Regions from separate parts of the Ferdinandcohnia sp. Marseille-Q9671 genome, predicted to be linked through region 2. Evidence: a T-box and tRNA genes for the amino acid it is inferred to sense, from the RefSeq annotation. Region 2 holds a T-box; the other holds one or more tRNA genes.

Region 1 (15,827 bases), on a different contig from region 2:
TGTCGCCAATAAAGTACGCTTTATGGTTTTCTTAATCATACAAGCACTTTTTTACATTTATGATTTTTGTGTTTATGTAAATAATACATAACAAGATTAGTTACGAAAGTTATTATGGAAGGAGTGCTTTACATGTTAACGAATGAGCAATTATCAACCTTCCGTTCACAGTTGATAAAGGCAAAAAAAGAGGTTGAAGAGCAGTTAAGAGATGGTGATCATTTTGATTTAGAACAAGGTCATTTTCATGAATCCGTTGGAGAACTTTCCTCTTATGATAACCATCCTGGAGATGAGGCTACCGAATTATATGAGAGAGAGAAAGACATAGCATTAAATGAACATGTCGAAAAAGAACTAGAGGATATTAATTATGCCTTACAGGCTATTCAAGAAGGAACCTATGGTACATGTCAAAAATGCGGTAAAGACATCCCATTTGACCGTTTAGATGCAATTCCAACCACTACCTATTGTGTTGAACACAGTCCAACACAGGTTGTTTCTCATAACCGACCTATAGAGGAAGGGGTTTTGATGCCTCCGTTTGGAAAGTTTGAATTAGATGAAGAAGATGAGTCAGTGAGTTTTGATGCAGAGGATTCGTGGCAGGAAGTAGCACGATACGGAACATCTGAATCCCCTTCTGACCTAACTGATTCTGTTGATCACTACAATGAGGCTTTCATTGAATCTGGAGAAAATGTTGGTTATGTGGAAGATTACGAAAACTTTGTTGCAACTGATATTGAAGGTAAGGAAATAATCATCTATCCAAACAATCAACATGAACGTTATGAAGACGCGCTAGATGAAGAAGGACTAATGACGATATTTGGAGACCTCCCTCCGTACGAAAAGGAACCATATACCGAGGATGAAGCTGAAGACAAGTAAAAACTAGATAAAGAACAAAAAGGCAGTGGAGATTCACTGCCTTTTACTTTACTTCTTAGGCTTTAAGATAAGTCTATATCCATCCTTTTTATACCTTTCCCTATCATTGTATGTGATATGATATTTACCTGTTGTCCAATCATTGATTTGATCATGGTAAAATTTACTCAATACATGACCCGATTGCCCTGGGCCAACAACATTATAGCTTTGAGAAAGGTTTGATAGGTCCGTTACCGATCTCCACGCAGCTCCATGTGTCACTAAACCTGTTTTCTTATTGAAACTAGCCGCTGCAACGGTTATAGCACTTCCACCTATTGGGGTTGTTCCATTACTATTAAATAAATAATGCAAGGGTTTGATTGCAGACAATGGATGTTTAAATGGAACTTGGTGAAACTCACCCCATACCCATTTGCTTGGATTGTCTCCTTGTTGCTCCACTGCAAAATCTACTGCTCGTTGGAAGGACTTCAATGTTACCTCCTCCAACCCACCAGCTTCTGTTAACCAAATTCCTTCTTTACCTTTTACAGCGTTCCGAATCATTTCGTCTACAATTTGCCCTTTCCCTTCAAACAGTTTATCAATATCTTGTGGAATTGAGTCTTCAAACATAATATTCGCAAACTGTTCCATCCATTTATGAAATACTAACGGCTGTCCTGCCTCTATGCCATCTATATAGTCCCATGCTTCTAATTGTTTGATTACATCGATATCAATATCTCGAAGCTGTGCTTCCTTAGAAGATAAAACATTCAATAATAAAGGAACAAACTCCTCTGCTTGTAAATTATGGTGATCAAATTGAAGTTCAAGCATATCCTCTGTGGTGAAGACATCCTTACTTGTTAGTACATCACGAATCCTCTGTTGTCGGTATGGTTGAGCCCATGTGTTGGTTATATGGTACGGATACTCATCCGTAACAATTTTGTTATTAGCGGTTGAGATGAAGCCCTCATCTGGATTTACAATCGTCGGTAATTCCTCCCATGGAATAAACCCTTCCCATTCATATTCATCCGTCCAACCAGGGACAGGTAATGTGCTGTCACCATTTTTGCGTATAGGGATTAAACCATTTGCACGATAAGCAATTGTCCCGTCTGTCGCTGCAAAGACAAAATTTTGTGCTGGAGTATGAAACCTTGTTAGTGCCTCTTTGAATTCCTCCCAATTCTTAGCTTTATTAAATAGAAGTACTGCTTCCAATTCTGTCGAAGGATCCAAAGCTGTCCACCTTAATGATAAGGCAGTATCTTCCTGATGATCATGGGTGAATTCTGAGATGATTGGTCCATGTCGTGTAATTTGAACTTGATAAGGAATCGTTTCACCATCTTTGACCTTTATCGGCTCTTCAATGACGGTTGCTTCCTCCCATTTTCCCATATATTCAAATTGATTAGGATTACTTGGATTTCTCTTTTCAATATATAAATCCTGTACATCTGGTCCAACATTTGTTACTCCCCATGCAATATGCTGGTTACGTCCTAAAATAATCCCCGGAACCCCAGCAAATATGACACCACTCACATCCATCTCATCCGTTTGCAAATGTGTTTCATACCAAATAGATGGAGTGGCCAGACCTAAATGAGGATCATCCGCAAGTATGGGTAGACCTGATTCAGTTTTATCACCGCTTATGACCCAGTTATTACTTCCATTAAACTCATTTGGAAAAGGAGCCTTTGCAATACTTTTTGTAATGTCTAATGGATTGTCTTTTATAGCCTGAAGTACAGTTGCACCATTATCTGGATATGCAGGAAATAACTCTAGCACTTTTTCTTCAGAAACATGCTGTGCCATATAGTATCTGAATGCTTGCCCTTTATAATGTCCACCTAAATCATAGGCCATATATTTTCCAATCGTTAGTGAATCAATTGGACTCCATTCCACTGGTTCATATCCAGCTAGAGTAAATTCAGTAGGTAAGGTGCCCTTTTCTTTAGCTTCTCTAATAAAAGCATTTACACCATCGGCATATGTCTTTAACACAACCTGTGCCTCTTCAGAATACCCTTCAAAAGAAATTTCTGCTGCCCTACGTAAACCAAGGGTTCGAAAGTATTTATCCTGCTCGATCAATGATTCTCCAATTACTTCGCTTAACTCACCAGAAGCCTGTCTACGACTTAAATCCATTTGAAATAAGCGGTCCTGTGCCGTAACGTACCCTTGTGCAAAATATAAGTCATGCTCGTTATTTGCAAGTACATGTGGTACTCCATTCGAATCACGTAATACCTCTACTTCTTCGGTTACCCCTTCTACAAGAATCTCTCCTTCTATAACAGGTAAACTTTTTCTCAAAAATAAATAACCTGCTGCAATAGCTGAAACTAGAAGAAATGCAGCCACTATTCCAATTGTGAAAAGGGCTTTCCATCGTTTCTTCCTTGGCCATATCCTTTTTTTAACGGCTACATCTGGCTTCATAAGGTCCTCCTATCAATCATTATATCAAGAAAATTCTAAATATATTATAATATTCTTGTTTGTATTTGTCATTTAAATCCAGTCCCTTCTATTCGACATACTTCTTCCTCCAAGGGAATAATTTTCAACTTCTTTAGTCAGTCATAAAGGAAGATACTATTGTAATGGAGAATTACAAGTATATAAACATCTTTTTTTAGAAAGGAAGAAGACGTAATGAATGCACATGAGATTGAGTATAAGCTGTATGGAGATGACATGCAGTTTGTCGAGATAGAATTAGATCCACAAGAAAGTGTCATAGCTGAAGCAGGGGCTATGATGATGATGGAAGATGGTATATCGATGGAAACTATCTTTGGAGACGGATCAGACTCCAATGGTGGAGGTCTATTAGGAAAGCTTTTTGGTGCTGGGAAGCGAGTTCTAACAGGTGAAAGTCTATTTATGACTGTATTTACTAACAGCCATAGCGGAAAGAAACATGTTTCTTTTGCAGCCCCTTACCCGGGTAAAATAATTCCAATTGACTTAAGTGAGCTAGGGGGAAAAGTCATTTGTCAAAAGGATTCATTTCTTTGCGCGGCAAAAGGTGTATCAGTTGGAATCGATTTTCAACGGAAATTAGGTACTGGCTTTTTTGGTGGAGAAGGCTTCATCATGCAGAAATTAGAGGGAGATGGCCTTGCCTTTCTGCATGCGGGAGGAACAATTCATAAAAGGGTGTTAGAGCCAGGTGAAGTGTTACGAATTGATACGGGTTGTCTCGTAGGAATGACCAAAGAAGTGGATTACAATATTGAATTTGTAGGTAAAGTTAAAACAGCATTCTTTGGTGGTGAAGGATTATTTTATGCAACAGTAAGGGGACCTGGAGCTGTGTGGGTACAATCACTGCCATTTAGCCGTCTAGCAGATCGTATCTTCGCAAGTGCACCTAAGAATGGAGGAAGCACTGGTGAAGGAAGTATTCTAGGAGGAATCGGTAATTTGTTAAATGGTGATAACAGATAGCAAGAATAATTAAAGGTTTATCTGGGAGGATAATAAATGGAGGTGTAGAAGGTGAAACGTGAAGATGAAACTAACAGCGTGAAGCGCGATGCTCCATTATTTGATGCTCCTGATGATAAAATTTTAGCATTTGATATGTTTCGAGGAATATCCCCTGGAATATTTTCAGACGTTGATTTAAATAACCCAGGAAAAAAAATAGAAGACGATATCCTGGATCAAGACTAAAACACCTGGCAACAGGTGTTTTTGCATTCCTACAATTCCATTTTAGGGAGCAGTAGTAATGAAGAGAAAGGAGTACGATTAGAACGAAAACAAAGCACAAAACAGCTAAAAAACTGAAAGAACAAAAGCGCAAGCGTCTTGAAAGTAAACGCCCACTAAAGGCTGCCACGTCTTGTGGCAAACGCGGACGTCAGCACATTCCTCGAAAATGCTATGCATTTTCTTCGTGCGATGATTATGCTATCGAAGCTTCCCTTGTCCTGTGCATCCGACAAGCATAAGACTAAACGGCGAGAAGGTTGCTCTTTGACCTTCTTGACGGATTGGCTTATGACCTCGAGGGACTAGGCGCTGGAGCTAGATGTAGATAAACCCATTTATAACTTATCATAAGGTTGAATTTTTTAATTTCCTAAACAATAAAAAAAACGCTATGAGATATTCTCATAACGCTTGATGACCCGTACGGGATTCGAACCCGTGTTACCGCCGTGAAAGGGCGGTGTCTTAACCGCTTGACCAACGGGCCAGATTAATAAGATTGCTAGATTATTGAATATATAAATCACATGGCGGAGAAGGAGGGATTTGAACCCTCGCGCCGCTTACGCGACCTACACCCTTAGCAGGGGCGCCTCTTCAGCCACTTGAGTACTTCCCCAAAAAAAATGGCTCCACAGGCAGGATTCGAACCTGCGACCGATCGGTTAACAGCCGATAGCTCTACCACTGAGCTACTGTGGAATAAAATATGGTGGGCCTAAATGGACTCGAACCATCGACCTCACGCTTATCAGGCGTGCGCTCTAACCAGCTGAGCTATAGGCCCATTGATTTAAAAATATGGAGCGGGTGATGAGAATCGAACTCACGACATCAGCTTGGAAGGCTGAGGTTTTACCATTAAACTACACCCGCATAAAAATAATATAAGATATTTTATTCAACTAAAGCCTACGGATAATATATGGGGCGACTGATGGGAATCGAACCCACGAATGTCGGAACCACAATCCGATGCGTTAACCACTTCGCCACAATCGCCATTAAGTTTAGTAAAATATGGTGGCTCAGGACGGAATCGAACCGCCGACACAAGGATTTTCAGTCCTTTGCTCTACCGACTGAGCTACTGAGCCAACAAAATAATTAATATGGCGGTCCCGACCGGGATCGAACCGGCGATCTCCTGCGTGACAGGCAGGCATGTTAACCGCTACACCACGGGACCATTTGGTTGCGGGGACAGGATTTGAACCTGCGACCTTCGGGTTATGAGCCCGACGAGCTACCAGACTGCTCCACCCCGCGATAATAAGAATTATAAATTGTACTGTATGCGCCAAGCTTCTAATGACTGTCCCTTCCTCTGCTAGCCTAAGCAGGAAGTTTATCCGTCGGGACAACTCGCAGTTTATTCGACGAAGCAATGCTCGTTGCTCCACCCCGCGAAAATAAGAATTATAAGTCATTAAGTAAATATGGCGGAGGAAGAGGGATTCGAACCCCCGCGGGCTTTAACACCCCTGTCGGTTTTCAAGACCGATCCCTTCAGCCGGACTTGGGTATTCCTCCGTATAAGAAAGTTGAAAATGGTGGACCTTGTAGGACTCGAACCTACGACCGGACGGTTATGAGCCGTCTGCTCTAACCAGCTGAGCTAAAGGTCCTCTAGTATTTAAAATGGTAGCGGCGGAGGGGATCGAACCCCCGACCTCACGGGTATGAACCGTACGCTCTAGCCAGCTGAGCTACACCGCCATAATTAAGAATACTGTTAAGGTTTTTGGTGGAGCCTAGCGGGATCGAACCGCTGACCTCCTGCGTGCAAGGCAGGCGCTCTCCCAGCTGAGCTAAGGCCCCAAAACATTATTATTTAGATGGTCGGGAAGACAGGATTCGAACCTGCGACCCCTTGGTCCCAAACCAAGTGCTCTACCAAGCTGAGCTACTTCCCGTAATGGCGCGCCCGAAAGGAGTCGAACCCATAACCTTCTGATCCGTAGTCAGACGCTCTATCCAATTGAGCTACGGGCGCATTACTTATTAATATGGTGCCGAGGACCGGAATCGAACCGGTACGGTAGTCACCTACCGCAGGATTTTAAGTCCTGTGCGTCTGCCAGTTCCGCCACCCCGGCATTTAAAATGAAGTTCTGGAGCGGAAGACGGGATTCGAACCCGCGACCCCCACCTTGGCAAGGTGGTGTTCTACCACTGAACTACTTCCGCATAATGCGGGTGAAGGGACTCGAACCCCCACGTCAAAGACACTAGATCCTAAGTCTAGCGCGTCTGCCAATTCCGCCACACCCGCATATTAATTAAAATGGTGAGCCATGAAGGACTCGAACCTTCGACCCTCTGATTAAAAGTCAGATGCTCTACCAACTGAGCTAATGGCTCTCACAAATGGTGCCGGCGATAGGAGTCGAACCCACGACCTACTGATTACAAGTCAGTTGCTCTACCAACTGAGCTACACCGGCATATTATATAGGTAGTACATATGGTGGAGGATGACGGGATCGAACCGCCGACCCCCTGCTTGTAAGGCAGGTGCTCTCCCAGCTGAGCTAATCCTCCATCTCTTCCAACCTAGCGACGTCCTACTCTCACAGGGACAAAGTCCCAACTACCATCGGCGCTGAGAAGCTTAACTTCCGTGTTCGGTATGGGAACGGGTGTGACCTCTTCGCTATCGTCACTAGATAAAGTAGAGACAAGATATATTATACTATCTTTTCTACAAAAATCAAGAAGAATTTTTCATTTCTTCAAAACTAGATAACATAATTTCATTCATTGAAATGATTTGGTTAAGTCCTCGATCGATTAGTATCAGTCAGCTACACATGTCACCATGCTTACACCTCTGACCTATCAACCTCGTCATCTTCGAGGGATCTTACTAGTTTAACACTATGGGAAATCTCATCTTGAGGGGGGCTTCATGCTTAGATGCTTTCAGCACTTATCCCTTCCACACATAGCTACCCAGCGATGCCCTTGGCAGAACAACTGGTACACCAGCGGTGTGTCCATCCCGGTCCTCTCGTACTAAGGACAGCTCCTCTCAAATTTCCTACGCCCACGACGGATAGGGACCGAACTGTCTCACGACGTTCTGAACCCAGCTCGCGTACCGCTTTAATGGGCGAACAGCCCAACCCTTGGGACCGACTACAGCCCCAGGATGCGATGAGCCGACATCGAGGTGCCAAACCTCCCCGTCGATGTGGACTCTTGGGGGAGATAAGCCTGTTATCCCCGGGGTAGCTTTTATCCGTTGAGCGATGGCCCTTCCATGCGGAACCACCGGATCACTAAGCCCGACTTTCGTCCCTGCTCGACTTGTAGGTCTCGCAGTCAAGCTCCCTTGTGCCTTTACACTCTACGAATGATTTCCAACCATTCTGAGGGAACCTTTGGGCGCCTCCGTTACTTTTTAGGAGGCGACCGCCCCAGTCAAACTGCCCACCTGACACTGTCTCCAAGGCCGATAAGGCCTTCGGGTTAGAATTTCAATACAGCCAGGGTAGTATCCCACCGACGCCTCCACCGAAGCTAGCGCTCCGGCTTCCAAGGCTCCTACCTATCCTGTACAAGCTGTACCAAAATTCAATATCAGGCTGCAGTAAAGCTCCACGGGGTCTTTCCGTCCTGTCGCGGGTAACCTGCATCTTCACAGGTACTATAATTTCACCGAGTCTCTCGTTGAGACAGTGCCCAGATCGTTACACCTTTCGTGCGGGTCAGAACTTACCTGACAAGGAATTTCGCTACCTTAGGACCGTTATAGTTACGGCCGCCGTTTACTGGGGCTTCGATTCAGAGCTTCGCTTAGAGCTAACCCCTCCTCTTAACCTTCCAGCACCGGGCAGGTGTCAGCCCCTATACTTCGCCTTGCGGCTTCGCAGAGACCTGTGTTTTTGCTAAACAGTCGCCTGGGCCTATTCACTGCGGCTTTTCAGGGCTATTCACCCTAAAAAGCACCCCTTCTCCCGAAGTTACGGGGTCATTTTGCCGAGTTCCTTAACGAGAGTTCTCTCGATCACCTTAGGATTCTCTCCTCGCCTACCTGTGTCGGTTTGCGGTACGGGCACCATTTACCTCGCTAGAAGCTTTTCTTGGCAGTGTGGAATCAGGAACTTCGGTACTATATTTCCCTCGCCATCACAGCTCAACCTTCGCGGTAAGCGGATTTGCCTACTTACCAGTCTAACTGCTTGGACGCGCATATCCAACAGCGCGCTTACCCTATCCTCCTGCGTCCCTCCATCGCTCAAACGGTAAAGAGGTGGTACAGGAATATCAACCTGTTGTCCATCGCCTACGCCTTTCGGCCTCGGCTTAGGTCCCGACTAACCCTGAGCGGACGAGCCTTCCTCAGGAAACCTTAGGCATTCGGTGGAGGGGATTCTCACCCCTCTTTCGCTACTCATACCGGCATTCTCACTTCTAAGCGCTCCACCAGTCCTTCCGGTCTGACTTCGCTGCACTTAGAACGCTCTCCTACCATTGTTCGTAAGAACAATCCACAGCTTCGGTGATACGTTTAGCCCCGGTACATTTTCGGCGCAGAGTCACTCGACCAGTGAGCTATTACGCACTCTTTAAATGGTGGCTGCTTCTAAGCCAACATCCTGGTTGTCTAAGCAACTCCACATCCTTTTCCACTTAACGTATACTTTGGGACCTTAGCTGGTGGTCTGGGCTGTTTCCCTCTTGACTACGGATCTTATCACTCGCAGTCTGACTCCCGAGAATCAAGTCTTTGGCATTCGGAGTTTGACTGAATTCGGTAACCCGATGAGGGCCCCTAGTCCAATCAGTGCTCTACCTCCAAGACTCTATACTCGAGGCTAGCCCTAAAGCTATTTCGGAGAGAACCAGCTATCTCCAAGTTCGATTGGAATTTCTCCGCTACCCACACCTCATCCCCGCACTTTTCAACGTGCGTGGGTTCGGGCCTCCATTCAGTGTTACCTGAACTTCACCCTGGACATGGGTAGATCACCTGGTTTCGGGTCTACGACCACGTACTATTTCGCCCTATTCAGACTCGCTTTCGCTGCGGCTCCGTCTCTTCAACTTAACCTTGCACGGGATCGTAACTCGCCGGTTCATTCTACAAAAGGCACGCCATCACACATAAATGTGCTTTGACTACTTGTAGGCACACGGTTTCAGGTTCTATTTCACTCCCCTTCCGGGGTGCTTTTCACCTTTCCCTCACGGTACTGGTTCACTATCGGTCACTAGGGAGTATTTAGCCTTGGGAGATGGTCCTCCCAGCTTCCGACGGGATTTCTCGTGTCCCGCCGTACTCAGGATCCACTCAAGAGAGAACGAAGTTTCGACTACAGGGTTGTTACCTTCTCTGACGGACCTTTCCAGGTCGCTTCGTCTACTCCGTTCTTTTGTAACTCCGTATAGAGTGTCCTACAACCCCAAGAGGCAAGCCTCTTGGTTTGGGCTATCTTCCGTTTCGCTCGCCGCTACTCAGGAAATCGCGTTTGCTTTCTCTTCCTCCGGGTACTAAGATGTTTCAGTTCCCCGGGTCTACCTTCTCATACCCTATGAATTCAGGTATGGATACTACCCCATTACGGGCAGTGGGTTTCCCCATTCGGAAATCTTCGGATCAATGCTTACTTACAGCTCCCCGAAGCATATCGGTGTTAGTACCGTCCTTCATCGGCTCCTAGTGCCAAGGCATCCACCGTGCGCCCTTCATAACTTAACCTATTCGGCTTTGATAAGCGTCGAATCTCTTTGTCACCGCTGTCGTCATCATCCTCACGTACCCTAAAGTACGCTCCGGTGATTCCTCCATCGGTTCCTCGACCTTCTCGCTTCTCGTTCACCTTTAAGTTTTAAAGAACTTTACTTACTTCAATGAATGTTTTGTTACGTTATCTAGTTTTCAAGGAACGAGGCTACTGACTTCAATCACATCGTGATTAATCATCAGTGTTTCGGCATCATGCTGCCTTGCGCTGAGGAATCAATCATCTTCGATTCATCTTGTAGACGCAAGCGCAATGATTTTTGCAACAAGCAAAAATCTACCTTTGAGAGAAAAAGCACTCTCAAAACTGACCACAATACAAAGCGTCTTTTTATGAAGTTCGTAGAACTTCTAATGTCTAGTTACGGCTCCTAGCCTCTCGAGGTTGCTTCACTTCTTCTGTCAAAGTCTATTGACTTTTCCGACAGAAGCTCCAGCACTTGTCGAGGCTGTACAGTCGCCTTCACTTTTCGACTTTTTCCTTAGAAAGGAGGTGATCCAGCCGCACCTTCCGATACGGCTACCTTGTTACGACTTCACCCCAATCATCTGTCCCACCTTAGGCGGCTGGCTCCTTACGGTTACCCCACCGACTTCGGGTGTTACAAACTCTCGTGGTGTGACGGGCGGTGTGTACAAGGCCCGGGAACGTATTCACCGCGGCATGCTGATCCGCGATTACTAGCGATTCCGGCTTCATGCAGGCGAGTTGCAGCCTGCAATCCGAACTGAGAATGGTTTTATGGGATTTGCTTAACCTCGCGGTTTCGCTGCCCTTTGTACCATCCATTGTAGCACGTGTGTAGCCCAGGTCATAAGGGGCATGATGATTTGACGTCATCCCCACCTTCCTCCGGTTTGTCACCGGCAGTCACCTTAGAGTGCCCAACTGAATGCTGGCAACTAAGATCAAGGGTTGCGCTCGTTGCGGGACTTAACCCAACATCTCACGACACGAGCTGACGACAACCATGCACCACCTGTCACCATGTCCCCGAAGGGAAAGCCCTATCTCTAGAGTTGTCATGGGATGTCAAGACCTGGTAAGGTTCTTCGCGTTGCTTCGAATTAAACCACATGCTCCACCGCTTGTGCGGGCCCCCGTCAATTCCTTTGAGTTTCAGTCTTGCGACCGTACTCCCCAGGCGGAGTGCTTAATGCGTTTGCTGCAGCACTAAAGGGCGGAAACCCTCTAACACTTAGCACTCATCGTTTACGGCGTGGACTACCAGGGTATCTAATCCTGTTCGCTCCCCACGCTTTCGCGCCTCAGCGTCAGTTACAGACCAGAGAGCCGCCTTCGCCACTGGTGTTCCTCCACATCTCTACGCATTTCACCGCTACACGTGGAATTCCGCTCTCCTCTTCTGCACTCAAGTCCCCCAGTTTCCAATGACCCTCCACGGTTGAGCCGTGGGCTTTCACATCAGACTTAAAGGACCGCCTGCGCGCGCTTTACGCCCAATAATTCCGGATAACGCTTGCCACCTACGTATTACCGCGGCTGCTGGCACGTAGTTAGCCGTGGCTTTCTGGTTAGGTACCGTCAAGGTACCGCCCTATTCGAACGGTACTTGTTCTTCCCTAACAACAGAGCTTTACGACCCGAAGGCCTTCATCGCTCACGCGGCGTTGCTCCGTCAGACTTTCGTCCATTGCGGAAGATTCCCTACTGCTGCCTCCCGTAGGAGTCTGGGCCGTGTCTCAGTCCCAGTGTGGCCGATCACCCTCTCAGGTCGGCTACGCATCGTCGCCTTGGTGAGCCGTTACCTCACCAACTAGCTAATGCGCCGCGGGTCCATCTGTAAGTGATAGCTAAAAGCCATCTTTTAATATAAGACCATGTGGTCTTATATGTTATCCGGTATTAGCTCCGGTTTCCCGAAGTTATCCCAGTCTTACAGGCAGGTTACCCACGTGTTACTCACCCGTCCGCCGCTAATCTTTGGGAGCAAGCTCCCAAAGATCCGCTCGACTTGCATGTATTAGGCACGCCGCCAGCGTTCATCCTGAGCCAGGATCAAACTCTCCAATAAGAGTATTGATTGCTCAATAATTTGTTACTTAGAATTAAAACGTTGACGCTTGTATTGTGTTCAGTTTTCAAAGAACTTTTTAATCTGTCGCCCCGAAGCGACTTTTCTAATATAACATTTTCGTTAATGAGTGTCAACACTTTTTGAAAACTTTTTTCTGTTAGCACTCTTTAATTTGTCGCTTGTTTTGGCGACGAAGATTAATATATCATGTATTATTTTTAATTTCAATACTTTTTTAGAAAAAGTTTTTCATTTAAATAAGTTAATACACTTTAGCTTTCGATTTAATCTTAGATTGTTTTTATTATACATGTAATAGTTTTTCTATTATATAGTAGCTCCATTCTTCCTTCAAGTCAGGTTACTATTAACTCTATTACTTTCTATATCGATGTACGTAAATTCTCTATTATTTTAATCATAATTACTAGAATCGGTCATATATTTTACTAAAGAGTCTAGGAAGGAGGAAATGTGTTGTTTTTTGAATTTCTTAAAGCTTTTGGAATGCTTTTATCATTATCCATGTGTTTATTCTTATTTTCTTATGTATATATTGAGGGTTTAAAAATTAGTAATAATGAGGGAAAAATAGAAGTAAGTACTTTTATTACATTTGTTTCTTCTATCATTTTAGCCTTTGTTTTTAGCTTTTTTGCTAGTTCATTTTATTAAAATTGAGTTTCTCCTATTTGATGCTGACGTTCCTCCATAATTGGAACGTCAGTTTTTTTGGTTTTTTTTAAAAAATTTTATATTAAGATGAAAGACGGGGATTGTTTAATCGTCTAATTTATAAAGCAACTTTGTTAAGGGGGTTCACTGATTGGATCGAGTTTGCCAGATTGAGGAATGGTTTTACAAATATGGTGATGATGTTTATAACTATCTGATTTATTATACTGGTTCGTTAGATGTTGAGGATCTTGTCCAAGAAGTTTTTTTGAAAGCGTTAAAGTCATTATCTTCCTTTGAAGAACGTGCAAATCCTAAAACATGGTTACTATCAATTGCTAGAAACTTGGTAATCGATATAAGTCGCCGGAAAAAATTACTTTCATTCTTATCTTTAAGCGTAGTGTCAAATAAGCAATTACAAATTGATACCTCAAATCCTATAACAACTATAGTCTCTAACGAAGTTCTTTTAGAAATACACAGTACTATCCTTTCCCTTAGAAAGTCTTATATGGATGTGCTTGTTTCGCGCCTCATTTTAGAACTAAGCGTTGAAGAAACTGCTTCTATATTAAGTTGGTCAACTAGCAAAGTTTCATTAACTTACCATCGAGCTATTAAAGCTTTACAAAAGAGTCTCAAACAAAACTACGAAAGGAATGAAGCAGACTATGAAGGAATCTTACCTAAGTAAAGAGAGTAAATTTCCCAAACATAAGCTAAATCAAGAACAAAGGTCTCGTATCATTTCAACTATTAGCTTAGCAGGTCTCAGAAAGAATCATTATAAAAATCTTATTCCTTTATTTACGGGTGTAGTTATTCTTTTTCTTGCAATTGTGATTGGCAGTTACTCCTATCATTCCATTTTTATAAAAGAAAATAGAATTGCAAGTAATCCCTCTTCATTTACAATTAAACTTCCTTGTGAAATCTTAATTGAAGAACAGGAAGGGAACCATATTTTTCTGAAGGAAGGAACCGTTGTTGGTGGGGTTACCAAAATAGATGAAACAGAAAAACAACTACTTTTATCACAGCCAGGGATATATGAGAAGAATGCAATTGAAGACTTCAAGGAACCGACACAACGAGTTCTTATTCATGTGAAACAAATGCACGCCATACAAACTATCCATTATCTTATAGAACCCTCCGGAAAGAACATAATCTATGATTTATATTTTCACGCGAATACTCCTGGTTATTTTGGGACAATAGATTACAATACAGACATTGAGATGATTCACGAAATTGCTAAAACATTTCAGATTAAATAATATTCTTTCATTTCTAAAGCCTTTATTATGTTTTTGTCCTATTCACACTTACTATGAATTATTTGGTAAAAGTTGAAAATACTACAACTATGAATATAAAGGCTTGGAGGAAGAGGAATGAAAAAGTGTTTATTAGTTGGAGCTATCCTAGGATTCCAGCTGTCGTTCTTTTCGTTTGGGGTATCTGCAGAAGTTACTCCTACTGACTTACAGCAATACACGAACGAAACTGGTTTATCCGAGGATGAGCTCGAGGATTATTTGGCAGTTTACGATCTGTCTTTGAAGGACTTCGAAAATGTGAATGAATTGGTATCCTATCTAGGAGAACCAGTCAATTCGGAGACCATTCAAACTCTATTAGCAAAACACAACATTGATAAAGAAGAATTACATCATATCCTAGGTGGTTTTGGTGAATCTGTAGAAGACTACTTATTCATAAAAGATCTAGAGACCACAGTTGATTTTTATGTGAATCATGCAGAAGTTCTAGTAGAAGCTGAGAGAATGCTTTCAGAGATTGGATTAACACAAGATGAAATTGATGGTCTATTTCTTCATTTTTTAAGTCTAAATGATTTGAATCTGGAAGAGAAAATGAAGTCTATCAGCTCTAACTTAGAGCATTACTTTTCGTACAATGATTCAGAAGGGCTAACATCTGAACAGCAAAAAGAACTTCTTGTTATGTATGATAAAATGATTGAAATATTCGAATTACAGCCTAGATACTATTTACTTACAGATGGAGCAAAACAAGCAATTGCTTATAATCAACTTCTTGAAAAGGAATCCCTTGACGGTGCAGAACTCTTAGTTGAGCTATATAGAGCAAATGACGAATATCTTTTAGATCTTAAAGTGTCGGAGGAAATGCTTGCATCAGACTTTATTATTGAGCGTGGTGAGAAACTTCTGACTGTCGCTACTCTTGCAACCGAAATGAGTGTCAAGGTTCAAGGTAATAAGCTCCCTACAACTGCAAATCCATATATCAACCTTTTAATAGTAGGAGCTTTACTTATTATTATTGGTGTAAGTACAGTTTTCATTAATCGAAAATACGCCTAAATGGAAAAAAGCCATGTCTATCAATTTTGATAAACTGGCTTTTTGTTTTTAGCTTACACTTTGCTCAGATAATTGGACCTGCTGTTTTTTCTTCCTTTCTCCTACCGAATATAGCCAAATCCCTAGTACAATGATGACTGCGCCTATAACTTGTGTAAGAATGATTTTTTCAGACAAGATAAAATATGCGAGTATCGCAGCACCGACTGGTTCAAAAAGAATACTGACGGAAATCGTAGACGTACTAACCCATTTTAACGACCAATTAAAGAGATTATGTCCTAATAGAGTTGGGATAATTGCTAAAAGTAAAAAATACATCCAATCATGATTCGAGTATCCGCCTAAAGGGTATTTAAAGAT
Region 2 (15,827 bases):
TCACGACCGCATTTGCTCCGATTGATTGGAGAGTTCTTACCGTATCATAAAGACTTTCACCCTTTTGGACGCTTGAGTTCATCGCTTCTAAGTGCAAAACTTCTGCACCAAGCTTTTTTTCAGCAACCTCAAAGCTAAATCTTGTGCGAGTACTAGGTTCAAAGAAAAGATTGGCGACAAATGTTTGTTTATCGAGCTTCCATTTGCTTCCTTCCGAAAACAGCCTCGCATCAAATAAAATTCGGTCAATATCTTCAACGCTCAACTCAGTCATAGTCAGTAAATGATTCATATTCTCTCCTCCAGTCCGTTCGATACTTATAAAAAAAACCTTACCTTGGACAGGTAAGGGTGTATAGAAAGGTATTTTAAAGCTAAAAGGGTATAGATAAACGAACCCTTTACGCCAAAATAACTAACACCCTTAATAGTCTCTCTGTACTACTTTAAAAGGTGATGCTTATGCAACTGAGTTATCATTCTCAAGATGAGTCTCATATATATCTTCCTCTTCCTGAACTTTACCACCAGGAAGTAGTATATTTAATAAAACACCGATAATTGCAGATAGTGCCATACCATGAATCTGAAAGCCAGCAATATCGATAAACGCTCCGCCAATCCCAATTACAAGGATCACAGATGAAATAACTAAATTTCGATTTTCTCCAAGATTTACTTTACTATCGACTAACATCCGTAATCCTGAAGAAGCGATAATTCCGAACAAGAGGATGGATACTCCACCCATAACAGGAGTAGGAATGGAACTGATTAGTGCATTGATTTTTCCAACAAAGCCAAACACAATCGCTACTACAGCTGCCCCGCCAATAACATAGATACTATAAATACGTGTAATTGCTAGTACCCCTATGTTTTCCCCATATGTTGTATTTGGTGGACCACCTAGTAATGCTGCAATCATAGTTGCGACTCCATCACCCATTATAGAACGGTGTAAACCAGGATTCTTAATTAAGTCCTTTTGCACAACCTTACTTAAAACCATTTGATGACCAATATGCTCTGAAAGAGTTACAACTGCTACTGGAACGATTAGCCAAAACATTTCGTATGAAAAGCTCGGTGTGTATGATACGAATGGTATGATAAAATCTGGCATTTCAATAAACTTAGCTTCTTTTACCCCTGTTAGATCAACCAACCCGACTGCTAGTGCATATAAATATCCACCAATAATCCCAATTAATACTGGGATTAGATTGAAAAATCCTTTAAAGAATATCGTTGCTATGATAACAATTGCCAATGTTACTAACGCTACTGAAAAATGTAGTAAACTATAATCCCCTGCTGGGTTATTCATTGCCATTCCGACTGCAGTACCTGCTAAACTAAGACCAATTACAATGATAACTGGACCAACTACAACTGGTGGCAATATTTTCACAATCCATTTATGTCCTGTTACTTTGATTAACACTGCCACGATACCGTAAACAATACCTGCTAGCAAGCTTGCCATCATCGCAGCTCCAGGGCCATCTGCTGCAATTGCCGTTTGTAATGGAATAATGAACGCAAAGGATGATCCTAAATATGCTGGCACTCTGCCTTTTGTAATGAGTAGGAACGCTAATGTTCCTAGTCCACTCGAGATAAGTGCAACTGCAGGACTAATACCAACAAGGAATGGTACAAGGATTGTCGCGCCAAACATTGCAAATAAATGCTGAAGGCTTAATATCGCAAATAGTCCTGGGGATGGTTTTTCATGTATCCCTAAAACTACTTTCTGGTTTTCTTTTTTCAATTTGGTTCCTCCTCATTAAATAAAAAAATCTTTGTGTGTTTACACAAAGAGGTATACCAATCCTTTCAATTCGAGAAGGAATGTTACCCCTTTGCTAGCCTCTCTGGACTACAATTAAAGGGTGATATTATTTTTTTATCTTTAGTGCCGAAACTCATAGAATTTTGATCCTCTGTCTTAGCATTAGGTTTTTATTTTTTATGAATGGTTACTTGGTCTTCCTTATCAATTTCTTCTAGTTCTACTACAATCTTTTCAGCGCTAGATGTAGGAATATTTTTCCCAACATAATCCGCGCGAATTGGGAATTCCCGATGTCCTCTGTCAACGAGAACAGCTAATTGAATCTGAGCAGGACGGCCTATATCTATCAATGCATCAAGTGCAGCCCGTACAGTTCTTCCTGTGTATAATACATCGTCCACAAGAACAACCTTCTTATTGGTAATATCAACTGGGATATCTGATCCTTTTACAATTGGTTCGCGATCTTGTGTTTTCGTTGTTAGGTCATCTCGATATAAGGTAATATCCAGTTCTCCGATTGCAATCTTTTTCCCCTCAATTTGTTCGATTCGTTCTGCAATTCGTTTAGCTAAATAAATACCTCTTGTTTTGATTCCAACAATAACAGAGTCTTCAATACCTTTATTTTTTTCTATAATTTCATGAGCTACTCTCGTTAATGCTCTTCTAATTGCTTGGTTATCAAGAACTACAGCCTTTTCTGCCATTTATATTTACACCTCACTTAAGGAAAGATTAACTTCAAAAAAAATGTCCCCCCACCGTAAGTGAGAGGACATAGACATAACACAATCAGATACATCGTATCTCTGTGTCATCCGTTACCTTCTCAGCCTCACGGGACTGATTTTAAAGGAGCTCATTAAATTAACTTAATCTTACCTTCCATATCGAAATTTGTCAATCATTTATTTATACATTATTAATGTCTTAATTTTTGAAGGAGTTCCTCAAAATATGGAGGAAGTGGTGATTCGAATTCGATATATTCAGAAGTTCTAGGATGTATGAAACCTAATAAACCAGCATGGAGAGCTTGACCACCAAGATCCAGCGACTTTTTTGGTCCATATTTTGGATCACCCGCTAACGGATACCCTATATATTTCATATGAACTCGTATTTGATGCGTTCTTCCAGTCTCAAGTTGACATTCAACAAAAGTAAAATCTTTGAATCGTTCAATAACATTAAAGTGAGTGATGGCCACCTTGCTGTTTTCATCAGTTACTGTCATACTTTGACGATCTCTTTTGTCTCTTCCAATTGGTGCATCAATGGTGCCATGATCATGCGGAATTACCCCGTGTACGATAGCCTTATACTTCCTTGTCACTGTTTTTTCTACTAACTGATTTACAAGTGATTCATGCGCAAAGTCATTTTTTGCAACCATTAAAAGACCTGAAGTATCCTTATCAATTCTATGAACAATTCCAGGTCGTAGAACCCCATTGATACCAGAAAGATCTTTACAATGTGCCATCAGCCCATTAACCAGGGTACCTCCTGTATGACCAGGAGCTGGGTGAACTACCATACCTTTAGGTTTATTTACTACAAGAACATCTGCATCCTCATAATAGATATCCAAATTCATCTCTTCAGGGACTACATCTAATAATTCTGGTTCAGGAATATCGATTAGTATCGTATCCCCAAGACTGCACTTATAATTAGGTTTTGTGGGATTCCCGTTAACCTTTACATTCCCTTCTTTTATCCATCCCTGTACTTGACTTCTTGACCACTCCGGATTATAGGCAGAAATGATCTTATCAATTCGGTCATTCTGCTGATGTTCTTCAATCGTTAGTTCGAATTGATTCATCGGTTTTCTCCTTTTCTAATTTTCCTTCTAGTAAAGTTAATAGTAATATCATAACAACACCAATTACTAATGCAGAATCGGCAATATTAAAGATTGGGAAGTCATATGTAAAAATGTATGTATCTATAAAATCGACAACTTCCTTACGAAAGATACGGTCAATAAAATTACCAATTGCACCGCCCAACATGAATGCAAGAGCAAGACCAAATAGTTTCTGATTTGGCTTGAGACTTCGGATGTATAGAACCAGCATAATAACAACGATAGTGGTCACAATATAGAAGAACCACATTTGCCCCTGTAAAATCCCCCAAGCCGCTCCACGATTACGGTGAGAAGTTATGTACAAAAAGTTTTCGATTATTTGAATAGAATCCCCTTTTTCCATATAGCGAACAATTATCCATTTAGTTATCTGATCTAATACAATCACAAACAAAGCAAGCAAATAATAATACACACCAAACGCCCCCATCTTAAGAAACTATACCTTTTGAATTTTAGCATAAGTTTAGGGGGCTGTACAATGGATTGTGGGATTTGGGAACAAGACGAGAGATGGAAACTATTCCAAGACACTCCGGCGTATTCTACCTCAGATTCTTTTGAGTCATAAATCTCTCGTGATGAGAAATGTGGTAACCACCGAAGGCCAAAAACTTTATTCAGCAAATGCTGAATAAAGTTCTACTTCTGTTCCACTAAATATAGATGGTTTTCACGATGAAGAGGTATGACTTTTCGGTCATATAAATCAGTGAAGGAAAATTCAAATATGCTACGTGCAGTAGGTAGTATTCTCAGTTTATCAATTGGGATTTCTGTTCCTGTTTCTTCACATATCCCATATATTCCAGAACTCATTTTATTTAATGCTCTTTCCACGTCGCTTAGATCTTCTTTTATATGATTCATTACAATTTTTTCTTTTTCCGTTTTTGCATTCGAAAATAAAAACTCTTCGCTAACCTCATATTGTGTTGACTGCATCAATCTAGATAATAGTTCCTGCTTTGTTAACTCTAACTCCGCTTTAATCTCTGCATACTGATCGTTCATTGGAACGCCTCCTTATCATGCTTTTGATTAAATGCTAAAGAACATCTTTATAAGGTAGTAAGGATAGTGTTACCTGAACTGTTTTCCATTAAAGCCAACAAGTTTTTCCTGTTAGGAAGTAATGAAGTATCCAGATGTTTTGCCAGCTTGCTTATTGTATTCATTCTGGTAATCATTGTTGTGCTACTTCTATTTACATAATACGTTTTTCACAGTTATATTTGACGGCAGACAAGTGTTTTGGATGATTACAGTTATATTAACGAAATATTTCATTATGTCTAGGAATGCAAAAATAACGCCAAGAACCTTTTGATTCATGGCGTTATTTCTATAAATTATTCAGTGTAACTAGTCTCAATTACTGTAGCACAACGAGTACATAATGAAGGGTGATCTGAGTTCTCACCAACTGTTGGAGTTACAACCCAACAACGGTCACATGTTTCACCTTCTGCCACACTTACAGTTATTTTAACATCATCAAATACTTGTGCTGCGTCAGGAGCTTGATCATATGAACCACCGATTGAAAAACCAGAGACAATAAAGAGCTGTTGTAGATTTTCTTCCACAGATTGTAGTAGCTCTTGCGTTTTTGAATTTGGATAAAGGGTGATACTCGCAGCGAGTGATTTACCGATAACCTTCTCATTTCTCGCATTTTCTAACGCTTTAAGAACATCATCACGTAACTTCATAAATGCATCCCATTTTGCTTCAAGCTGATCTGCATTTGGAATCTCTACTGAAGTTGGCATATCAACTAATTGAACACTTTCTTCTGAGACTGAATCAATATGTGACCATACTTCATCCGCAGTATGAGGTAGTATTGGTGTAACAAGCTTTGTTACACTTAATAATGTCTCATATAATACAGTTTGAATTGAACGACGATCGTGCTGATTAGCTGCTTCAATATATAAAATATCCTTCGCAAAATCAAGATAAAATGAGCTTAACTCAATGGTACAGAAATTATGAACAGAATGATAAACAGCTGCAAATTCATAATTCTCAAAAGACATTTTTACTTTATCAATCAAATTATTTAATTTTACAAGGATATAACGGTCAACTTCACGTAATTCATTAACTGGCACAGCGTCTGTTTCAGGGTTGAAATCATTTAAATTACCTAGTAAGAAGCGGAATGTATTTCTAATTTTACGATACACTTCTGCAACTTGTTTTAAGATGTTATCTGATACTCTTACATCTGCTTGATAATCAACAGAAGCTACCCATAAGCGTAAAATATCTGCACCCAGCTGCTTCATAACTTTTTCTGGAACAACAACATTACCAAGGGATTTACTCATCTTACGTCCATCACCATCTAAAGCAAAACCATGGCTTAGTACACCTTTGTATGGTGCTTTACCTGTTACTGCAACGGCAGTAGATAGAGAAGAGTTAAACCAGCCTCGATATTGGTCAGAACCTTCCAGATATAAATCTGCTGGACGTTGTAGTTCTTCTCTTTCAAGGAGAACTGCTTGGTGTGAAGAACCTGAGTCAAACCAAACGTCCATGATATCTGTTTCTTTCGTAAAGGTACCATTTGGGCTCGCTTCATGCGTAAATCCATCTGGTAATAAATCTTTTGCTTCACGTTCAAACCAAACATTTGAGCCATGTTCTCTAAATAAATCAGAAACATGATTAATTGTTTCATCCGTGATAATTGGTTCACCATTTTCCCCGTAAAATACTGGGATTGGAACACCCCAAGCACGTTGACGTGAAATACACCAATCTCCTCTATCACGAACCATATTATACAGCCTAGTTTCTCCCCAAGAAGGTACCCATTTAGTATCTTGAACTGCTTGCATAAGTTCATTTCTGAAATCCTTAATGGAAGCAAACCATTGAGCTGTTGCTCTAAAAATCGTAGGCTTCTTTGTACGCCAATCATGAGGATAAGAGTGCGTGATAAAGGAAAGCTTTAATAATGCACCCACTTCTTCTAGTTTCTCTGTAATAGATTTATTTGCTTCATCATAGAATAAGCCTTCAAATCCTTCAGCTTCCTTCGTCATATACCCCTTTTCGTCAACCGGGCAAAGAACGCCAATTCCATATTTTTGACCAACGATAAAGTCATCTTCTCCATGACCAGGAGCAGTATGAACACATCCAGTACCAGCATCTGTTGTCACGTGTTCACCTAACATGACTAACGAATCACGTCCATAAATTGGATGCGACGCCACTACATGTTCTAATTGGCTCCCTTTTAACGTTTTAACTACTGAAACTGATTCCCAACCAATTTCTTTTGATACAGATTCAACTAGGGCAGAAGCAACAACAAACTTATTACTATCAACAGACACTACACTATATTCTAAATCTGGGTGTACACTAATTCCAAGGTTAGCTGGAATGGTCCATGGTGTCGTTGTCCAAATTACGATTTTTTCGTCACCCTCTAGTACACCCTTACCGTCTTTTACAGGGAATGCTACATAAATGGAAGCTGAACGCTTATCCTGGTATTCAATTTCAGCCTCAGCTAGTGCAGATTCACTTGATGGGGACCAATAAACGGGCTTTAGTCCTTTATAGATATAGCCTTTTTTAGCCATTTCCCCAAAAACCTTAATCTGCTGTGCTTCATATTCAGGTTTTAACGTAATATAAGGATTTTCCCAATCTCCACGTACACCTAGACGTTTGAATTGTTCTCTTTGGTTATTGATTTGCTCGTACGCATATTCTTCACAAAGCTTACGAAATTCTGCTACGCTCATTTCTTTTCGTTTGACTTTCTTGTTTTTTGTAAGAGCTGTTTCAATCGGGAGTCCATGAGTATCCCATCCTGGAACATAGGGAGCACAATAGCCATTCATTGATTTGAAACGAACAATCATATCTTTAAGAATTTTATTTAAGGCATGCCCCATATGAATATCACCATTAGCATATGGAGGTCCATCATGCAAAACAAATAAAGGGCGACCTTTTGTCCGTTCTTGAACCTTTTCATAAATATTCATATTCTCCCATTTTTCTTGCATCTGTGGTTCACGATTCGGGAGATTTCCACGCATCGGGAATTCTGTTTTCGGCATCAATAATGTGTCTTTATAATCCATTTGTATTTCCTCCTAAATGTTACATCAAATTATTTCTACAGTTTTAAAATGTCTTAAAACGTAAGGGATTGGCACCTAGTACTATGTAACTCGTATTGAAACTAAAATTTTACATACAAAAAGACCTTCTCATCCCAAGAAGGGACGAGAAGGTCTCCCGCGGTACCACCCTTATAGACGTATGACTCTACTCATTCGTCCACTTTATCATTCGTAACGTGAATGATACGCTAATGCCTACTTTAGATGGTTGGAAGTGATACACTTTCTAACCGTCCTTACTATGTTCAGCACAGAACTCCAGGGTGATTTTCATTCCTATCACTTATATCGAGCTTCCACCACCCTCGACTCGCTGTCTTTTCATTTAGAATAAGTGTTGATAAGAACTACTGTCCCTTTCATAGCTGCTGTTATATTTGATTAATTAGTTGTTTTAAAATTATATGCGTATTATGACGAGGAGTCAAGTATAGATATTATTTTTCTTCAGTTTCTGCAAAAACAGGCTCTACGTTATATTCCATAAGATGATCCCAATCATCGTTATCTAGCATATCCAGTTGTGCTTCGATTAGCATTTTAAATCGATTTCTAAATACTTTAGATTGTTTTTTCAATTCTTCAATTTCAATTGAAATTTTTCTAGATTTAGCTAATGATTCATTAATAATACGATCTGCATTTTTTTCTGCTTCTTTAACAATGAGTTTTGCTTCCTTCGATGCATTTCGCTTAACTTCCTCAGCTGTTTCTTGAGCTATCAAAATAGACTTATTTAATGTTTCCTCAATATTTGTAAAATGGCCTAGCTTTTCAGTAAGCTCTGAAAGCTTAGATTCTAATTCCTTTTTTTCACGAATAACCATTTCGTAGTCTTTGATTACCTGATCGAGAAACTCATTTACCTCGTCCTCATCATAGCCTCTGAATCCTTTATTAAATTCCTTATTATGAATATCTAATGGCGTTAAAGGCACGAATGCCACCTCCAAAATTAATAAAATGAAATATTTCTTTTACATCAATATATGAATGATACTTTATATTTCGACAAAAAATAGTAAAATCCTGCATTCTTTTTAAAATTTATTTATGTCTTCCTACAGTAATTCGCCATTTGTCCTTTTTCGTTTTACCTTCAATTGAACGAAGTTTGCTTCTTCCATATCCTCTGACTGAAAGGACATCTTCTTCCTTACATTCAAACGAAGATTGTTCAATCTGCTTCCAGTTTACTTTTACAAGCCCACCTTCAATGAGGACTTGTACTTTTTGTCTTGAAAGATTAAGAATAGAAGATAAAAGAACATCCAGACGTAAGGATGAAACTGTTACCGTTTGTTCAGACCAATCCTCAATTGGTTGGAGTAGGTCAGATCCAAGAATTTCCGATAGTGTTACTGTTGCTTTACCTACCGAATTCAAATTCATTCTCACGTAATCAGCAACCTCTTTTGCAACGACTATTTGAATTTGTATGTCATTTGTAAGAATATCACCAAACTTTGTACGTTTTAAACCAAGTGACATAAGAGAACCTAGTACTTTACGGTGATCAACTGTAACAAATTTAACTGGATACTTCACCTCGAAATAGATAAGGTTAAAATCTGTTTCGTTTGGTTCAAAATAAGCTGGATACAATAATGCCCTTTTTCGTTCAAAGCCAGGTTTACCCCCAAAAAAAGCTACTTGTGTATCACCTGTTGTTCCAATAACTTGTTTCACAATTTCCTGTTCCCGTGGATCTAAAAAATCAGTTAGCTTTGGACTATATTGGTTCTCAACAGATTCTTTCCACTCAATTACCTGATCAATAAACGCATGTTCTTCTTTTCTAAAATGTTGATATAGATTCATCTTTTGTCTACCTCTTATAAATCAAAACAATTTTATTTACTTGTTGTTTATTTTGTAAAAATTTTCGTATACTCCATCACATAGCCAGTATAGTCGGAGACGAAATTACTGAATTCATTTCAGGAAAAAAAGAAAGGGACCTACGTAAAGAAAGGCCCTTTTTTAGAACATAGATTGAAGCATATGTACTCCTCTGCCTGCAAAATTCAACACTAAGATTGCTACAATTGGCGAAATATCAATCATTCCTAATGGTGGTATAAACTTACGAAACGGCTCCAAGTAAGGTTCACAAATTCGTGTTAAAAATTGCCCAATACCTGATTCACGAGCATTAGGAAACCATGACATTAGAATGTAGATAATAAGCGCATATGAGTACAACACCAATGCTTGGCTAATTATATAAAAAACGATATCCATTTAATCTACCACCCCTTATCTGAGAATTCTTCATTAGCAACAATTTCAGAGATATTACCGGATACATCAACATTATCAGGGGTACATAGAAATATATTTGACCCAATTCGTTGAATATCTCCACCTATTGCATAAACAGTACCACTTAAAAAGTCCACAATCCTCTTAGCCTGGTCGTGTTGTACTCGTTGAAGATTTACAACAACCGCTCGTTTGCTTTTAAGATGGTCAGCAATTTCTTGTGCTTCCGCATAAACACGGGGTTCAAATAAGACTACCTTAGAAGCTGTAGACTTTTGAACACTTTGTAAGCTTACGACATTTTGTTTTGTATTTGCTCTTGTTGGTTTAGGTGGTTCAATCTCTTCCTCTTCATAATAGTCATCTTCTTCATAATCATATTCATCTTCAAGTGCAAAAAAGCTCTTAAATTTTGACTTTATACCCATTCTTATCACCTCATATCAAATACGCCTTTAGCGTTTGTCCAACAAACTTCTATAAAATTAATGACATACGCTGATGGCTTGCCTTTTTCCATCTGATAGTACATTAATTCACTTTCAATTCATTCATATCCAAAAGAAGCGAATAATTAGAACTCTTTTCCAACAAGCGATGTTCCTATCCTGATGAAAGTAGCACCTTCTTCAATTGCAATGTCATAATCATTTGACATTCCCATGGAGAGCTCTTTACAAGGAGCGTAAGGAAGATTTAGAGCTTGTACATCATCTCTGAGTTTTCGCAAATTATTAAAACTTGTTCGAATAACATCTTTGTCCTCAGTATACGGAGCCATTGTCATTAATCCGACTACCTCAATTGATGGAAACTGAGCAAGTTTAGTTAAGAATTCTCCGATGTCATCAGGTGACATTCCATGCTTCGATTCTTCTCCAGATGCATTGACTTGTAGAAAGCACTTTATTTTATTTGTCGATCTCTTCTGAATCTCTTCTGCTAAAGAAAGTCTGTCTAAAGAGTGAATGTAATCAACCTTATCAATGATATTTTTGACCTTTCGAGTTTGAAGCGAACCGATAAAATGCCATATAGGTTTTGAGCCAATCTCTTTCCATTTCTTCAGTAGACCATCATCCCGGTTCTCACCAATATGTACAATTCCTGATTCAATGGCTTCTTTCGTTGTTTCTATACTAACATATTTCGTTACAGCAATAACAGAAACTGAATCTATAGGACGATTCGATTTTTTGCATGCTTGTGCAATATTTTTTTGTATATCTATTAAATTCTCTTTTACGCCCATGTTTATTACTCCTCCTTAAAACCAATAAAACTCATCATTCTTCCAGTTTTCCCTGCATCTCTTCGATGGGAAAAGAACAACTGATTCTCACAAGATGTACAATATGAGGAAACTTGAATATTTTCAGGAGGAATTCCTGCTCTCGTTAACAACTGATTGTTCAGCTCTTTTAAATCTAAACGATATTGATTATCCATTATTTGTTGATACGCTTTAGAGTTCACATTTTCTAATTTATTAACAAAATTGATTACATAACCGTCTACTATGTAACAACACTTTCCGATTGCTGGGCCAACAACAGCTTGTATCTCATGAGGCTGGACACCCTCTTGTCCCCATTTTCGAACCATTTCTCCAGCTATATCCTGTACGGTTCCTTTCCATCCTGCGTGTGCAATACCAATGATTCCTTTGGATGGAGCGAAAAAATAGAGAGGAACACAATCTGCAAAACAGAGTGTTAACAGTACATTTTTTTCTGTAGTGTATAGTCCGTCAGTGTCTTTTATACTATCCTCATAAGTAATAACGCCTGACCCAAGATGCTCTTTATAAATTTTAGCAATTTTATTCTTATGGGTTTGTTCAGAGCATGCCCAACTTTCAAGTGGAAAGCAAAGGATGTTCGATAACTTCTTTCGATTCGCCACAACTGTCTTCTCATCATCATTGACGTGTAAACCAAGGTTAAAAGAATCGTATTTCATTTTGCTATCTCCACCATTTTTAGTGGTGAATCCAGCAATTAGTTGGTCTGAATAATGATTCCAAGTAGTAAGTTCTAACACTTGTTCTTCATTCTTTTGAAAAAATGGTTCAAGCTTCATAACAACAATCCCTTATGTTTTGTTCTTCATTTCTTAACAGAGTTTTATTTGAAAGATGAAGCCTTCCTTTCGCTTATTTTATCATAGTTTAGCAAAAGAAAGGAGAATATGTTAGGAAAAATGTCAAATTTTAGCCTCGAGAGGGTGGTTTTAAAAGTCCAAGTGACAAGGCTACTAAACTTGGTATCCCACCGCCACCAAGTTTCACAAATTATAAACGTAAGATTTTTGCCTTAAGCTGTTGTTCCTTGTCTTCTAGCTTTTGTTACGACAACTTTTTGAACTCACATTTATTGTTCAAGATTATTTTGTGTTCGTACCAAAATTACATCTTTTCCTACCTTTATGATATTTCTCCATGGAATTACAATTTCCTCGTCACGTCCAAATAATCCTAACACTTTTCCATAACCGCTTATAATGATTGATTCTATTTTACCAGTTGATAGATTAATATCAATATCTCCAATATTGCCAAGTCTTTTCCCATCCACAACACTCACAACATCCTTAGCCTGAAAATCAGAAATCTTAACCATATCTGCTGCCCCCCTCAATTAAATACACCTTAGCGTATTTTGATTTTCTCTTCTCACACTGTCGATTTTATTTTTTATATAAATTCCTCTTATTGTACTACTATATGTTTAACTCACTACCTTTTATGAGAAAAATAGACGGATGGAGAGGGTAAGATTTTTTGACGATAAAAAAGACATTCGAAGAAACGAATGTCTAGTTATATAACCTTATACATGCTATTACTTGTCCACCAATGGGGAAAGTCATTATTAGTTTTGGATATTCTTATTCATTTGTTTAATTGCCGCTTTTTCAAGACGTGATACCTGTGCTTGAGAAATTCCAATTTCTTCAGCAACTTCCATTTGTGTTTTCCCTTGAAAAAATCGTTTTCGAAGTATTAATTTTTCACGATCATTTAGTCGTCTCATACCTTCTTTTAAAGCGATCTCTTCAATCCACTGGGTATCACGACTGCGCTCATCGCTTAATTGGTCCACCACATAAATAGGATCTCCACCATCATTATAAATTGGTTCAAATAATGACACTGGGTCTTGAATTGCATCAAGCGCAAATACTATTTCTTCATGTGGAACTTCTAAGACCTTTGAGATTTCTTCAGCCGTAGGTTCCCTGGATGTTTCACTCATCAAACGCTCTCTTACCTGTAGAGCCTTATAGGCAATATCACGAAGTGAGCGTGACACCCTGATAGGATTGTTGTCTCGCAAATAGCGCCGAATTTCACCAATAATCATTGGTACCGCATATGTGGAGAATTTTACATTTTGACCTAGGTCAAAGTTGTCGATTGATTTCATAAGGCCAATACAACCCACTTGAAACAAGTCATCAACAAATTCTCCTCTGTTGTTAAATCGTTGAATGACACTAAGTACAAGCCGTAAATTTCCATTTACGAGCTTATCGCGGGCAGACAAATCACCACTTTGCATTTGTCTAAATAACTGCCGCATCTCTTCATTCTTCAGTACTGGAAGTTTTGAAGTATCAACACCACAAATTTCTACTTTATTTCGAGTCAATTCTTTCCCTCCTAACAGGAGTTGCTGTACAAAGTTAAGTATCTCCGTTAGAGGGAAAAATATGCATTTCTAATTCACAACTATTTCCAAAACAGGCTCAAAAAAACTTAAAAATCCCGGTGTAGCAAGAATAAAATCACTTTTAATTTATTTAAAATTAAATGCCTTATATCCTGTTCATTTATCGCTTCACTAACTAGAAAGAAGTAGAACTACTACTTTCTTACATTAGACCATTTTGTTAAATTCTTTTCTAAGTCGTTTAATGATTCGTTTTTCTAATCTAGATATATACGATTGAGAAATCCCTAGCATATCAGCTACGTCCTTTTGTGTCTTTTCTTCACCGCCAATTAAACCAAAACGCAGTTCCATAATTTGTTTTTCACGATCATTTAACTGGTGTAATGCTTTTACTAAAAGTTTACGATCAACATTTGCTTCTAAATCCTTTGTGATAATATCCTCTTCGGTCCCGAGTACATCGGATAATAATAACTCATTTCCATCCCAATCAATATTTAATGGTTCATCAAAAGAAACTTCTGACCTTATTTTATTATTTCTTCGTAGGTACATTAATATCTCATTCTCAATACATCGTGAAGCATAGGTAGCGAGTTTTATTTTCTTTTCAGGATTAAATGTATTGACAGCTTTAATTAGTCCAATTGTGCCGATACTTATTAAATCTTCAATGTTAATTCCTGTATTTTCAAACTTACGTGCAATATAAACAACAAGACGCAAATTTCTTTCTATTAAGATTGACCTAGCTGCTTGATCCCCGCTTGGCAGCTTATTAAGAAGTACCTCTTCCTCGTCCTTTGACAACGGGGGAGGAAGCGCTTCACTTCCTCCAATGTAATAAATTTCATCCGTTTTTAGTCCTAGTTTTATTAAAAGTTTATACCATAAATATGTAAGTTTTAATTTTAGTTTAGCCACAGTAAGTTCTCCCTTCTAATTTGTAAAAAAATGAGTATGATATTTATAAATAGTAGTTAGATTAGTTCCGAATTAAAGAAACTTATGAAGCTGTCTGGATACTGGATGAAATAAGCATTTTCGGATGTACGATACAATCATATTCACCATCGGTTGAAAGTGTTGTGTGATTTAATGCCATTAGTCCTTTCTTCACAACATGCTCTTCATTCTCATGGTGGATTATTATTCGATCTGGTTTAATAGCTAGTAAGAATTGATGCTCTTGCCCAACCCCTCTATACGGAATAAGCCTTACTCGACTTTCCCATTCATGGGTTTCGGTTGTGATATCACCTGTTAATAGCTCTATATTCTTTGATTGTTCAATAAGTAATTTTGGGAACTGGTCCTCATATTTTTTAGTGTCTAGAATCATTACGGGACTTTTGGTAATTGGGTCAAACAGTTGATTCCCACTATCGACTAAGCCCTTAAGACGCAAAACAAGTCCATCAATTTCAAGTGTGACTGGAACAATTTGATCATAATGAATTTTTTTCGTCTCGATGTCTTCAATTCGATTCTTTGAGAAATACCATATGATTGGAAAACCAAGTAAAACAAATCCCCAAGATATTGGGCTTCCATAGCCTGATGATTGTGTCAATATTGTTCCATCAAATGCATTCACATCAAATTCTAGGAAATAATGAACCCCTATCATTCCACCTCCAATCATGAAAGTAGCAAAATAAAAGGTTAGCAAGCTTTGTATAAAAAAACGGAATCGTTTATATCCAAAGGCAACTCCTACAATCACCATCGAAAAGAGTAGTTTCGTACCAGGATGTGAACCAACCGTAGCGAATGGGGAAACTACAAAAAAAACTAATAGTGATCCAATGAACGCACCTGTTATAATCCGCCATTTAACAATTTTTCGCTTTAAAATAAGAGCAGTTAAAAGTAATAGCAGGGCATCAAAGAAAAAGTTCAACAACCATATGACATCCAGATAAATAGACAATCCTTTTCTCCTTTCACTAAACTTACTGCCTTTATTTACAATCTCAAAAGAATATCATGAATTCTAAAATTAAAATACATCCCATTCTATAAGACAAGTTGGCAAA

The links. A T-box is a leader RNA that pairs with one kind of tRNA and senses whether it is charged. The one in region 2 lies ahead of ileS (isoleucine--tRNA ligase), so its partner is inferred to be a tRNA-Ile.
Region 1: it has a tRNA-Ile gene. The T-box ahead of ileS (isoleucine--tRNA ligase) is inferred to sense a tRNA for this amino acid. The anticodon was not compared.

What each region holds. Positions count from the first base shown of each region.
Region 1 is NZ_CDRJTA010000001.1:1,168,347-1,184,173, forward strand. Features, by position in the region: gene ACWNMY_RS05960 (yteA family sporulation protein) at 133-897, shown strand; gene ACWNMY_RS05965 (penicillin acylase family protein) at 946-3,357, opposite strand; gene ACWNMY_RS05970 (TIGR00266 family protein) at 3,574-4,371, shown strand; gene ACWNMY_RS05975 (hypothetical protein) at 4,423-4,599, shown strand; tRNA gene ACWNMY_RS05980 (tRNA-Glu) at 5,057-5,128, opposite strand; tRNA gene ACWNMY_RS05985 (tRNA-Ser) at 5,170-5,260, opposite strand; tRNA gene ACWNMY_RS05990 (tRNA-Asn) at 5,269-5,343, opposite strand; tRNA gene ACWNMY_RS05995 (tRNA-Ile) at 5,352-5,428, opposite strand; tRNA gene ACWNMY_RS06000 (tRNA-Gly) at 5,444-5,517, opposite strand; tRNA gene ACWNMY_RS06005 (tRNA-His) at 5,568-5,643, opposite strand; tRNA gene ACWNMY_RS06010 (tRNA-Phe) at 5,663-5,738, opposite strand; tRNA gene ACWNMY_RS06015 (tRNA-Asp) at 5,755-5,830, opposite strand; tRNA gene ACWNMY_RS06020 (tRNA-Met) at 5,834-5,910, opposite strand; tRNA gene ACWNMY_RS06025 (tRNA-Ser) at 6,082-6,174, opposite strand; tRNA gene ACWNMY_RS06030 (tRNA-Ile) at 6,193-6,269, opposite strand; tRNA gene ACWNMY_RS06035 (tRNA-Met) at 6,284-6,360, opposite strand; tRNA gene ACWNMY_RS06040 (tRNA-Ala) at 6,387-6,462, opposite strand; tRNA gene ACWNMY_RS06045 (tRNA-Pro) at 6,481-6,557, opposite strand; tRNA gene ACWNMY_RS06050 (tRNA-Arg) at 6,561-6,637, opposite strand; tRNA gene ACWNMY_RS06055 (tRNA-Leu) at 6,652-6,740, opposite strand; tRNA gene ACWNMY_RS06060 (tRNA-Gly) at 6,757-6,831, opposite strand; tRNA gene ACWNMY_RS06065 (tRNA-Leu) at 6,836-6,916, opposite strand; tRNA gene ACWNMY_RS06070 (tRNA-Lys) at 6,930-7,005, opposite strand; tRNA gene ACWNMY_RS06075 (tRNA-Thr) at 7,013-7,088, opposite strand; tRNA gene ACWNMY_RS06080 (tRNA-Val) at 7,110-7,185, opposite strand; rRNA gene rrf (5S ribosomal RNA) at 7,196-7,311, opposite strand; rRNA gene ACWNMY_RS06090 (23S ribosomal RNA) at 7,415-10,348, opposite strand; rRNA gene ACWNMY_RS06095 (16S ribosomal RNA) at 10,880-12,429, opposite strand; gene ACWNMY_RS06100 (hypothetical protein) at 12,910-13,107, shown strand; gene ACWNMY_RS06105 (RNA polymerase sigma factor) at 13,259-13,804, shown strand; gene ACWNMY_RS06110 (hypothetical protein) at 13,782-14,390, shown strand; gene ACWNMY_RS06115 (processed acidic surface protein) at 14,508-15,464, shown strand; gene ACWNMY_RS06120 (DMT family transporter) at 15,513-15,827, opposite strand, start outside.
Region 2 is NZ_CDRJTA010000004.1:879,536-895,362, reverse strand. Features, by position in the region: gene ACWNMY_RS19705 (aspartate carbamoyltransferase catalytic subunit) at 1-292, opposite strand, end outside; gene ACWNMY_RS19700 (solute carrier family 23 protein) at 461-1,777, opposite strand; gene pyrR (bifunctional pyr operon transcriptional regulator/uracil phosphoribosyltransferase PyrR) at 1,969-2,511, opposite strand; gene ACWNMY_RS19690 (RluA family pseudouridine synthase) at 2,727-3,635, opposite strand; gene lspA (signal peptidase II) at 3,610-4,098, opposite strand; gene ACWNMY_RS19680 (TraR/DksA C4-type zinc finger protein) at 4,326-4,697, opposite strand; gene ileS (isoleucine--tRNA ligase) at 5,036-7,804, opposite strand; T-box leader at 7,942-8,218, opposite strand; gene ACWNMY_RS19670 (DivIVA domain-containing protein) at 8,284-8,784, opposite strand; gene ACWNMY_RS19665 (YlmH family RNA-binding protein) at 8,894-9,667, opposite strand; gene ACWNMY_RS19660 (YggT family protein) at 9,830-10,090, opposite strand; gene ACWNMY_RS19655 (cell division protein SepF) at 10,096-10,539, opposite strand; gene ACWNMY_RS19650 (YggS family pyridoxal phosphate-dependent enzyme) at 10,686-11,363, opposite strand; gene pgeF (peptidoglycan editing factor PgeF) at 11,369-12,193, opposite strand; gene ACWNMY_RS19640 (YlmC/YmxH family sporulation protein) at 12,484-12,732, opposite strand; gene sigG (RNA polymerase sporulation sigma factor SigG) at 12,985-13,806, opposite strand; gene sigE (RNA polymerase sporulation sigma factor SigE) at 13,993-14,712, opposite strand; gene spoIIGA (sigma-E processing peptidase SpoIIGA) at 14,795-15,721, opposite strand.